DNA from 3 places in the Glaciecola sp. G7-5 genome. Region 1 is predicted to be linked to each of the others. Evidence: predicted binding sites of a transcription regulator. Region 1 holds the regulator's gene; each other region holds the start of a gene.
The links. The regulator sigma-54, encoded in region 1, starts transcription at its own class of promoters, with help from an activator protein. The targets are predictions, from matches to a motif close to GTTGGCACGNNNNTNGNNT.

Region 1 (3,284 bases):
GCGAACGCATTGCAGATGAACTGCTTGATGATTTTAATATTAATCATATTCGCAATAGTCTAGGCATGAGCCTGTCGGGTGGTGAACGCAGAAGAGTTGAAATTGCTCGCGCATTAGCCGCTGATCCTAAATTTATTTTACTAGATGAACCATTCGCTGGTGTCGATCCTATATCGGTGAATGACATAAAGAAGATTATTTATCAGTTGAAAGAGCGCGGCATTGGCGTACTCATTACCGACCACAACGTTAAAGAAACCCTCGATGTTTGTGAAATAGCCTATATTGTTAGCCATGGGGAACTTATTGCCTCGGGCAGTGCACAAGAAGTACTTTCGAACCAGACGGTGAGAGATGTTTATTTAGGTGAACAATTTTCTTTGTAATGACTCGCTAAAGCGCTATCATGTAGAAAAGTGAGTGCTTAGTCGTTGATAGCTTCAGCATTATGTCAAAATAGACAGGAACCGATGTTTCCTACAATTGGAGAAATTAGAGCCCCTTATGCAAAAACACCGCATTAATAAAGTAGAAGGTCAGTAATGAAACCTTCGTTGCAGCTCAAGTTTAGTCAACAACTTACCATGACTCCTCAATTGCAACAGGCAATCAAGTTGTTGCAGCTTTCTACTCTGGATTTACAACAAGAGATTCAAGAAGCCCTTGAATCCAATCCATTATTAGAGACTGCAGAGCATGATGTAGAAAGCAATAGTGCGTCATCGGATGACAATCAAACCCTTGATTCTCGCACTGATAAAGAACAGTTGTCAGTGAGTGCCGAAGCGACAAACAACAACGATACAGCAATGGCCAACGGCGACACTGAAGTGCCAGATACTATGGATTCGCATGATGCGCTTGAGAATAGAGAACTGCCCGATGACTTGCCATTAGATAGCTCTTGGGAAGAGTATTTAGGGTCGACTTCAGCGCCAACGCGCATGACCGGTATTAATCCTGATGATGACTACGTTTTTCAAGGAGAAACAACCGAATCTATTCAAGACCACCTTATGTGGCAAGTAGAACTCACCCACTTTAGTGATAATGACAAATCTATCGCAATTGCAATTATTGATTCTATCGATGAATCAGGTTACTTGACCGTTAGTAGTGAAGAAATTCTCGAGAGTTTAGATAATGAAGACATAGAACTCGACGAAGTCGAATGTGTATTGAAACGCATTCAACGATTTGATCCGGTGGGCTCAGGCGCGCGTTCGGTAAAAGAGTGTCTACTCGTACAACTTCAACAATTTAACGAAGATACACCTTGGTTGGCGCAAGCTCGCAGTATTATTGATGAACATTCAGATTTAATTAGTAGCAAAGATTATCGTACCTTAATGCGCAAGACTCGCCTCAAAGAAGACCAACTTCGGGAAGTAATGCGTTTATTAAAAACCTTAAATCCTCGTCCTGGCAGCTCAATATCGTCACGAGAACCAGAATATATTGTGCCCGACGTAAATGTCTATAAGAAAAAAGGCGTGTGGACGGTTGAACTCAATAACGAAGCTCTACCTGCGCTGACGGTAAACGAAACCTATGCTAAATTGTCAAAAACGACTAAAAATCCGAACGATTCTCAATATATTAAGTCTCATTTACAAGAAGCAAAATGGTTTATAAAAAGCTTAGAGAGCAGAAATGAAACCTTACTTAAAGTGTCGCATTGTATTGTTGCCAAACAACGCGAATTTTTTGAGCAAGGGCCAGAAAAAATGCAACCAATGGTGTTGAATGATGTAGCCGAAATGGTCGATATGCACGAATCTACAATTTCGCGTGTAACAACCCAAAAATACATGCATACTCCCAGAGGTATTTATGAGCTTAAGTATTTCTTTTCGTCACATGTAGCAACGGAGTCAGGTGAAAATTGTTCTTCCACCGCTATCAGAGCCTTTATTAAGAAGCTCGTGGCTGACGAACCTGCGCATAAGCCATTAAGCGATAGCAAGATTGCGCAATTGCTTTCGGACCAGGGTATTAAGGTAGCTAGACGAACAATTGCAAAATACCGGGAATCGTTACATATTCCCCCTTCGAATCAACGAAAAAGCCTCGTTTGAGGCCAAGCATTAGAGGACGAGCATTATGCAAATAAACCTAACCGGTCATCATATCGACATAACAGAATCACTTCGCAATTATGTTGATACCAAATTTGAAAAACTCGAAAGGCATTTCGACCACATTAACAATGTTCATGTTATTCTCAACGTCGAAAAGCTCACTCAAAAAGCAGAAGCGACGCTTCACTTAAGTGGCGGCGAAGTATTTGCGAATGCCGAACACACAGATATGTATGCGGCCATCGACGGCCTCATTGATAAGCTTGACCGTCAGGTCATTAAACACAAAGAAAAACAGAAACGTCACTAAGTAGAATATGATAATAAATGACATCATTTCACTCGACCGAACTCAATGTTCGGTCGAATGTCATAGCAAAAAACGAATTTTCGAAGTCATCTCCGAGATTGCGGTCCAACAATCCCCTGAATTAGACCAAGTGGAAGTATTAAGCAGTTTACTGGCCCGCGAAAAAATGGGCAGTACTGGTATAGGGCATGGCATTGCTATCCCCCATGGCAAAATTAAAGACTTAAGCAATATGATTGCGGTGATAGTCACTAGTAGTCAGCCCATTGAGTTTGACGCTATTGACAGCAAACCTGTAGATATCTTCTTTGCCATATTAGTCCCTGAGGAACAAACCGATCAACACCTTCAAGCATTATCTGGTATTGCACGCAAACTGAGTAATAAGGACACCGTCAAGGCTATACGTAAAGCCACAAACAAAAATGAAATCGTCGCCGCGTTAGCCTAAACCTTTTCATGAACATAAGCGCAATAAAAACAAACGCATATGTAACTCTTATAAGGTGATAAATGAAACTTCTGATTATTAGCGGTCGCTCAGGTTCGGGTAAATCAATCGCTTTGCGGTCACTAGAAGATCTTGGCTACTACTGTGTAGACAATATTCCAGTTTCACTTCTACCCACACTTACGCACACCTTGGTGGATCAACATGAACTTGTTGCCGTGAGTATTGATGTGCGCAATATGCCTGAAACTGAAAATGAAATTAGCGAACTACTTAATTACCTGCCTGAATTTTGGGAAATTACCATTATTTTTCTTGATGCAAGTGACGATGTACTCGTCAAACGCTATAGTGAAACGCGGCGCCTACATCCCTTGTTCAAACGCAGTAACTCACTGGTAGATGCGATCAACGAAGAGCGCGAAATCTTAGTGCCCGTCGC
Region 2 (3,284 bases), 500 kb from region 1:
CGTTAACGTTTGACTGATTTCTTTGCGACTTATCTTTAAACTGGGTCATGCGATTAAGCTCACCCATTTGTGTGTAGCAGTTTAATACCCAACCGAGCTGAGCATGCTCGGGCACATGTGATTGCATAAATATGGTGCTTTGCTTAGGGTCAATGCCGCAGGCGAGATAAAGTGCTAGGCCATCTAAACAGGCTTTATTTAATTCACTTGGGTCCTGCCTTACTGTAATAGCATGTAAGTCAACTATCATATACAAACAATCGTGGCTCGCTTGCATCGCTACCCATTGGCGCAACGCGCCTAAATAATTTCCTAGGGTAAGTTGACCTGAAGGTTGGCAGCCACTAAGAACAATGGGCTTGCTTGTTGTAGATGTTGTCGTATTTGATGTTGAAAAACTGCTCACAGCGTATCCCTATTTGAGTTGTTGTGTTAATTCGCTAATTGCTTTGCGGTAGTCATCTTGACCGAATATGGCACTGCCAGCAACAAACATGTCGGCACCTGCTAGATAAACGTCTCTGATGGTGTCTTTGTTAATCCCACCATCGACTTCGATTCGAGTATCTAGCCCCATTTCGTCTATTATTGCCTTCAAATGTGCTGTTTTTTCAACAATGTTGGGAATAAATTTTTGACCGCCAAAGCCAGGATTAACAGACATTAATAGTACATAGTCGAGCTTTTCAAGTACATAATCGAGGAGGCTCAATGAACTGGCAGGATTAAGTACCAAACCGGCTTTACAACCATTTTGTTTGATAAGTTCAATGCTGCGGTCTACGTGCTGACTAGCTTCAGGATGGAAACTAATCATACTAGCGCCCGCTTTAGCAAAGGCTTCTATCATTGAATCAACGGGTGATACCATAAGGTGCACGTCAATATCTGCGGTAATACCGTAATTACGCAAGGCCGTGCAAATAGTCGGACCAAAGGTTAAATTCGGGACATAATGATTGTCCATCACATCAAAATGAATAATATCTGCACCAGCCTCTAGTACCTTAGTAACTTCTTCACCTAAACGGGCAAAGTCTGCAGACAAGATGGAAGGGGCAATTAAAGGTTTATGCATAGTTCGCTCGCGTTAATTTAATTTATAGGAATGCAAGCGAATCAATTACGCCCACTTATCACTTAATACTCATTAAAGTTTGCGGGCAATTGTACAACATAATAAAAGAGCACCCGAATAAAAAAGACAATTATTTTGCGTATTGGTGCAAGATTAGCATCCAATCTTGCTCTAAAATGGTGATGACGCCACATAATAGTGCAACAAATCACCTGTAATATTGTTTATAGGGGAAGAATTTATATCAAAAATACTAGTTAAAGTAATTGTATTTTAGTGTAAGTTGTTGTAATTAATGGTTTTTAAAAGATTTTTGTTAAGTTGGCACTGCCATTGCTATCAACTAAACAAATAATAATACAAATTAGCGACAACCCGTTTTTTTATTAACATTATGTACATAGTACGGAGAACACACATGAAATTATTAACTAAAGCTACAATCGCAGCAACATTGGTCGCTTCTACATTATTAGCCACGCAAGCACAGGCAGAATTATCAGCAAATGCTGGCCTGATGAGCGAATATCACTTCCGCGGTATTATCCAAAATGGCACCGCTACTGCTAATGGTGGTTTAGATTATGAAGACGGCGGTTTTTATGCTGGCGTTTGGGGTGCTGACGTTGAAGATGGTCTTGAAGTCGATTTATATGCTGGTTACGGCCACGAGTTTGACGGCGGTTTTGGCTTAAGTGCAGGCGTTACTACCTATCTTTATACTGGCGACTTTGATAGCCGTTATGATGAAATCAACTTTGGTGCATCTTTTGGTCAATTTAGCCTTGAGTACACCATTGGTAAGCAAGCAGATGATGCAGGACTCGAAATTGCTGAAGCTGACTACACATTCGTAGGCATTAGTTTTGAGCACGAAGGCTTTAGCGCAACAGTTGGAAGCTTCGGTAAAGATTTCTCTGGTGAATATGCCGAGTTTGGTTATGGATTTGAAATGGCTGGATTTGATGCAGGCGTAGGCCTTGTAATAAGCGGCAGTGATTTAGATGATGATGAGTCTGTCTATTTCACTATCGGTAAATCGTTTAGCCTTTAAGCTTAACTAGCCTTTACCCAAGTGATTTTTTGATCACTTGGGTATCGAGTTTTAAATAACCGAATAACATAAATTTAAACCTTAGTATAGATCGCATACTGGCGTTTTTTCGTATTTACTGTAAACTAATTCTATTAATTGTTTCAGGGTGTTTCTTGCCTTGTGAATAATCAGATACGCTGTTAAGCGTGCTAGGCGTTTCTCGTTTAAAGGCAACTTTGTCTTACAACACGAAAGTGAAACGGACTTCGGCACAAACATTAACAGTTTGTTATCGTTAAGCCTGCGTGGTTAACGTAAATGATAAGGTAAATGCGATGAAAAACAAAAAGCGGTTTCCTACCAGCATGTTTGCAACAGCAACCATCGTGAGCGGAGCAATGGTGTTTATCATTAGCGCCGTATTCAACCAAGCAAACCAACCTTGTTTGAGCAACCACGTGTTCCACAATAATGCCCTACATAACAATGTGATCATTGACACCACGAATAATAAACAGACAAGTAATGACGGAACTGAACCGCTTTCGGTTTGCAATCGCAACAATCAACAAATCGGTTGGTTAACTTGGCTTTTCAAACGTTCTGATTCAGTTGAATTTCACTATCTTGACTTGCTCGAGCTATTGTCTCGCAAATGAATACACTAAAGCGCTGGTTAGGCATTATTCGTAGTGTGATGGCTGGTTTTTTTGGCGTCCAATCTCAGCGGCAATATGTCAAAGATGCTAACACCTTTTCAATAGTTCCCTTCATTATTGTTGGCGTTATAATGGTAATCGTCTTCATCTTGAGTATTTGGTTTGGTGTCAATTTACTATTGCCTAGCGCGTAAATATCAGTGTTCATGCACGTAATCCACTCCACAGCTTTTTAAGAAAACAACCAGATCCGAATGCGGGATAGGTTTAGAAATTAAGAAGCCTTGTATGTAGTCACAACCTAAAGCTCGCAATTGCGCAAACTGCGCTTCTGTTTCAGCACCTTCCGCCACAATGGGAACAGATAAACCATGCAACATTTGCGTTAGCGAACCAACGATACGTTGTTGTCGTTTGTCGACATCGATATTGTTTAGCAATGAACGGTCTAATTTTACGGTATCGTATGGGAAAGCCGTTAAATAGGATAAAGAAGAATAGCCTGCACCAA
Region 3 (3,284 bases), 2.1 Mb from region 1:
GTTTGTGAAACTAAATGGTATAACTGGCCATCTTTAACTTTACCAATACTGACTTTTACATCACTTATACCGCGGGTTGAAAAAGCCAGTCGGTGTTCGGTGGAATGAGTCAATACCGAGCCTTCACCAGCAATGATGACTTCTTGTGGATAGGGTGGAACAGTGACAATGTTGTCAACAAAAGTACGTTGTATAAAGCCATTGGCTGAACGTAAGCCTGGTGCTACTTTGAAATAAAGTTGTCGACCAGGTTCTACGTCAATTTTCATTTGATAATGATGACTGTTTGCTTCGGCATTTGGCATAAGTACAAAATCGACTTTTTGTGCTTCCTCTAGCACATTGCTGTTTATCTCTCTTGGACTTTGCCAATGTTTGACACGCGAGTGCTGAGCGTCTTTTTCAAGCTGCTTATTGGGTAATAAATAGAGGCTAAATTTATCTAGTATTTCACTGCGTGAGATGAGGTCGCTAAAACTAAGCAATATAAATTGTTCAGGCTCATTTTCAGGTGAACGTAATACTTCAATACCTGATTGCTCTAGCTTCAAGTAACTATAAACATCGGGTACGACTATTTTGCTCGCGTATTTCTCATTAGTTGTTTCACCGCCATACAGGCTTTTTACACCAGCATCTACTTCAACTTCAATGATACGAGGCTGGTCGGGTAAATTATCGATCGCCGCTATTGCGCTAATAAACGTCGAATCGTCGCTAACACTTAGGCTATATTTTTGGGATTCACCTAGCTCGTTATCGTCTAACTGATAGGCCATTGTGAGCGCTCTTTCAACGCTATTTATGTCTATAGGATAGTTAAAGCTCATTTCGAAGAAAACCTGCTTCAGGTTATCGTCAAGGCTCAGGCTAAATTCGCTGTATTCAATTTGTCCTTTTAGTGCTTGCGTAGAAAAACGATACGCATCATCACTAAAGCTTTCTTTGGTTTCAAATACAGATGGCGCAAAGTTTACTTCGTACTCTTGTCCTGCGGGCCATGGTGTCTCGGGTGTAAATGAAAGTGTACGATCGTCTTGCCAAGTCCAAATGCCGGCCTTGGCTGGATGCATCGTGATCCCATTGAGTACTTGCTCACCTACCAATTCTATAGGTGCTACAGAGGGGAAATCTGCTCGCATTGTAGTATGAGAAGGCGCTAAGCGAGTTTCAGCTATCGCTTGTGGAGCTTCTTTCGCGTTCATTGTTGATGAGTTATACACAAATTCTACAAGCAGTGGTCCGCGTCCGGTTTTTTCGCCATTTTCGCTCTCGTAAAATACATTGGGAGGTGTAATTACTGCATCAACTAAGATTGGCGTTGGCAAGCTCTGGTAATACTCGTATATCTTGTACCCTGAGACACTTGCAATTGCGCATAGTAGCAGCAAACTTATCAATTTTAGCGGGCTATGCTTTGCAAGCCTAATAAGATATGAGAGCCACGCTGGCCTTGACCACGAAAAATTGCCAAAAATGAATGTAAAGACGCTACTAATAAAGACCAAGGGGAGTAGTAGAATTTGCAGAAATAATGGCATGTTTGGTCCTTAATTTGAGGCGTCTTTGGTTTGTTTACGCGACACTTACTTTCTGGATTTAGGGCAAAATAAAGGGATAAAAGTTCATCTAAATTAGGATATTTACACTTTTACACCTTCAATAAAGTCGTGTTTATTAGCATCATACTGTACAACACACAACAATGCTAAACACCTTGCAAAATGGGCATTCGCGTGCAAAAAATAATTGCCCTTTAGGCAGCTTTTCAGAGCTCCATTTATAGGCTGAGTGTCAGGATTTTTTACACATCTATAAACATCTCTTAATGTCCTATGCTATCTTGCTGAAAAACCTAGCGAAATATTTTTGGCTCGATAATTGCTTTCCTAAGCCGTAATGAATCGATGATTGTTTGCTAACCTAGCTGACTTGAGTTCATTACCATGAAAAAAAATAAGGAATATACTATGTTGAAGAAAATTTTATGTGGAGCTACACTTTTATGTGCGGCGGGTTTCACAAATGCTGCTACTCTAACGTTTAGCGATACTGTAGCCGTTGCTACTACTAACTTTACTACTACTGTTGATTTGCAAAAGTTCGATACAATGGGCGGCACTCGCGTTCTTGAGTCAGTAACTTTTTCTATCGACGGAAGCATCTTCGGTTCAGCTGAAGTTGAAAGTAGAGACGCAGAAGCTGCGACTATCGTTACTAAGCTTGAAGCTGTTCTTACTCTTGCTGACGCAATGATGAACACGCTAGTTGTTACTATCCCAAGTGTATCTAACACTTTCAATGCTACTGCTTATGATGGTGTTTTAGATTTCGGTGGAACTTCTGGTATGAGCTGGTTAGATTTGACTGCTAACCAATACGAAGAAGCGACCTTTATGGACGCTGGTACACTAGCATTCTTCAGCGGTGTTGGCATGTCTACTTTCTCATTTGATGCAACTGCTACAAGTTCATCAACTGGTGCTGGTAACCTTACAAGCGCATTTAACACTTCTGCTGGTGGTTTAGTTTCAGTTGTATACACATACTCTGACGTAACTGTTCCAGTATCTGCTCCTGCTCACGTAGCTCTATTAGGCCTAGGTCTTTTAGCTTTCGCTGGCGTAAGAAGAAGCCGTAAGTAATTATTTGCTAACGCAAAATACTTATATAAAGGTTGCCGTCTAGTACGGCAACCTTTTTTTGTGTCAGCTTTTTATACACTTTTTGTACGATAGTTATTAGTCAGCTATTCCTTGCCATCTTAAGATTTTAATTGTCTTCAGGGTTTAGGCCGTCAACGCCAAGAATCTCTTCATTCCTGTAAATCTGGCCAGTTCCTCTTTGTTGAGCTTCAAATAGCAAGTCATCAGCCATTTCAAATAGCTGTTCTGGTTCACCACCGCCAGCAGGTGCTGCTACTGCCTGTCCAATCGTGCAGGTAATGTGGCGCGCATTAACTTGTTGGTTAACAATAGAGTTTGGATTGTTAAAGCGGGTCATGACCTCTTCGGCCTTTAAGCTCGCGCCACGATTACTGCAATCAGATAGTAGCAATGCGAAAACGTCGTTGCCTAAAGACGCAAATAAGTCACCAGGTCTTCCCCCAACGGAACATAGGTTATCAGCGATTGAGGCGGTAAGGCTGTAATATTCATCTTTGCCGTATTCTTGCTTAAATTGCTGCATATTATCAATGCGGATTAACAATAGCGCTAGATGATGCCAATAGCGGGCGCACCTTGACCACTCTTGCTTCAATACTTCTTTAAACTTACTCGCAT

Region 2: the regulator sigma-54 is predicted to act here: its motif matches at 1,399-1,417, upstream of AC0L6H_RS08085 (TorF family putative porin).
Region 3: the regulator sigma-54 is predicted to act here: its motif matches at 1,869-1,887, upstream of AC0L6H_RS01200 (choice-of-anchor E domain-containing protein).

The regions. Positions count from the first base shown of each region.
Region 1 is NZ_CM147892.1:2,374,093-2,377,376, reverse strand. Features, by position in the region: gene lptB (LPS export ABC transporter ATP-binding protein) at 1-386, shown strand, start outside; gene AC0L6H_RS10435 (RNA polymerase factor sigma-54) at 543-2,078, shown strand; gene hpf (ribosome hibernation promoting factor) at 2,104-2,391, shown strand; gene ptsN (PTS IIA-like nitrogen regulatory protein PtsN) at 2,399-2,842, shown strand; gene rapZ (RNase adapter RapZ) at 2,905-3,284, shown strand, end outside.
Region 2 is NZ_CM147892.1:1,870,568-1,873,851, forward strand. Features, by position in the region: gene trpS (tryptophan--tRNA ligase) at 1-406, opposite strand, end outside; gene rpe (ribulose-phosphate 3-epimerase) at 416-1,078, opposite strand; gene AC0L6H_RS08085 (TorF family putative porin) at 1,497-2,132, shown strand; gene AC0L6H_RS08090 (hypothetical protein) at 2,450-2,773, shown strand; gene AC0L6H_RS08095 (DUF2970 domain-containing protein) at 2,770-2,967, shown strand; gene AC0L6H_RS08100 (putative bifunctional diguanylate cyclase/phosphodiesterase) at 2,971-3,284, opposite strand, start outside.
Region 3 is NZ_CM147892.1:287,808-291,091, reverse strand. Features, by position in the region: gene AC0L6H_RS01205 (alpha-2-macroglobulin family protein) at 1-1,328, opposite strand, end outside; gene AC0L6H_RS01200 (choice-of-anchor E domain-containing protein) at 1,971-2,645, shown strand; gene AC0L6H_RS01195 (GGDEF domain-containing response regulator) at 2,773-3,284, opposite strand, start outside.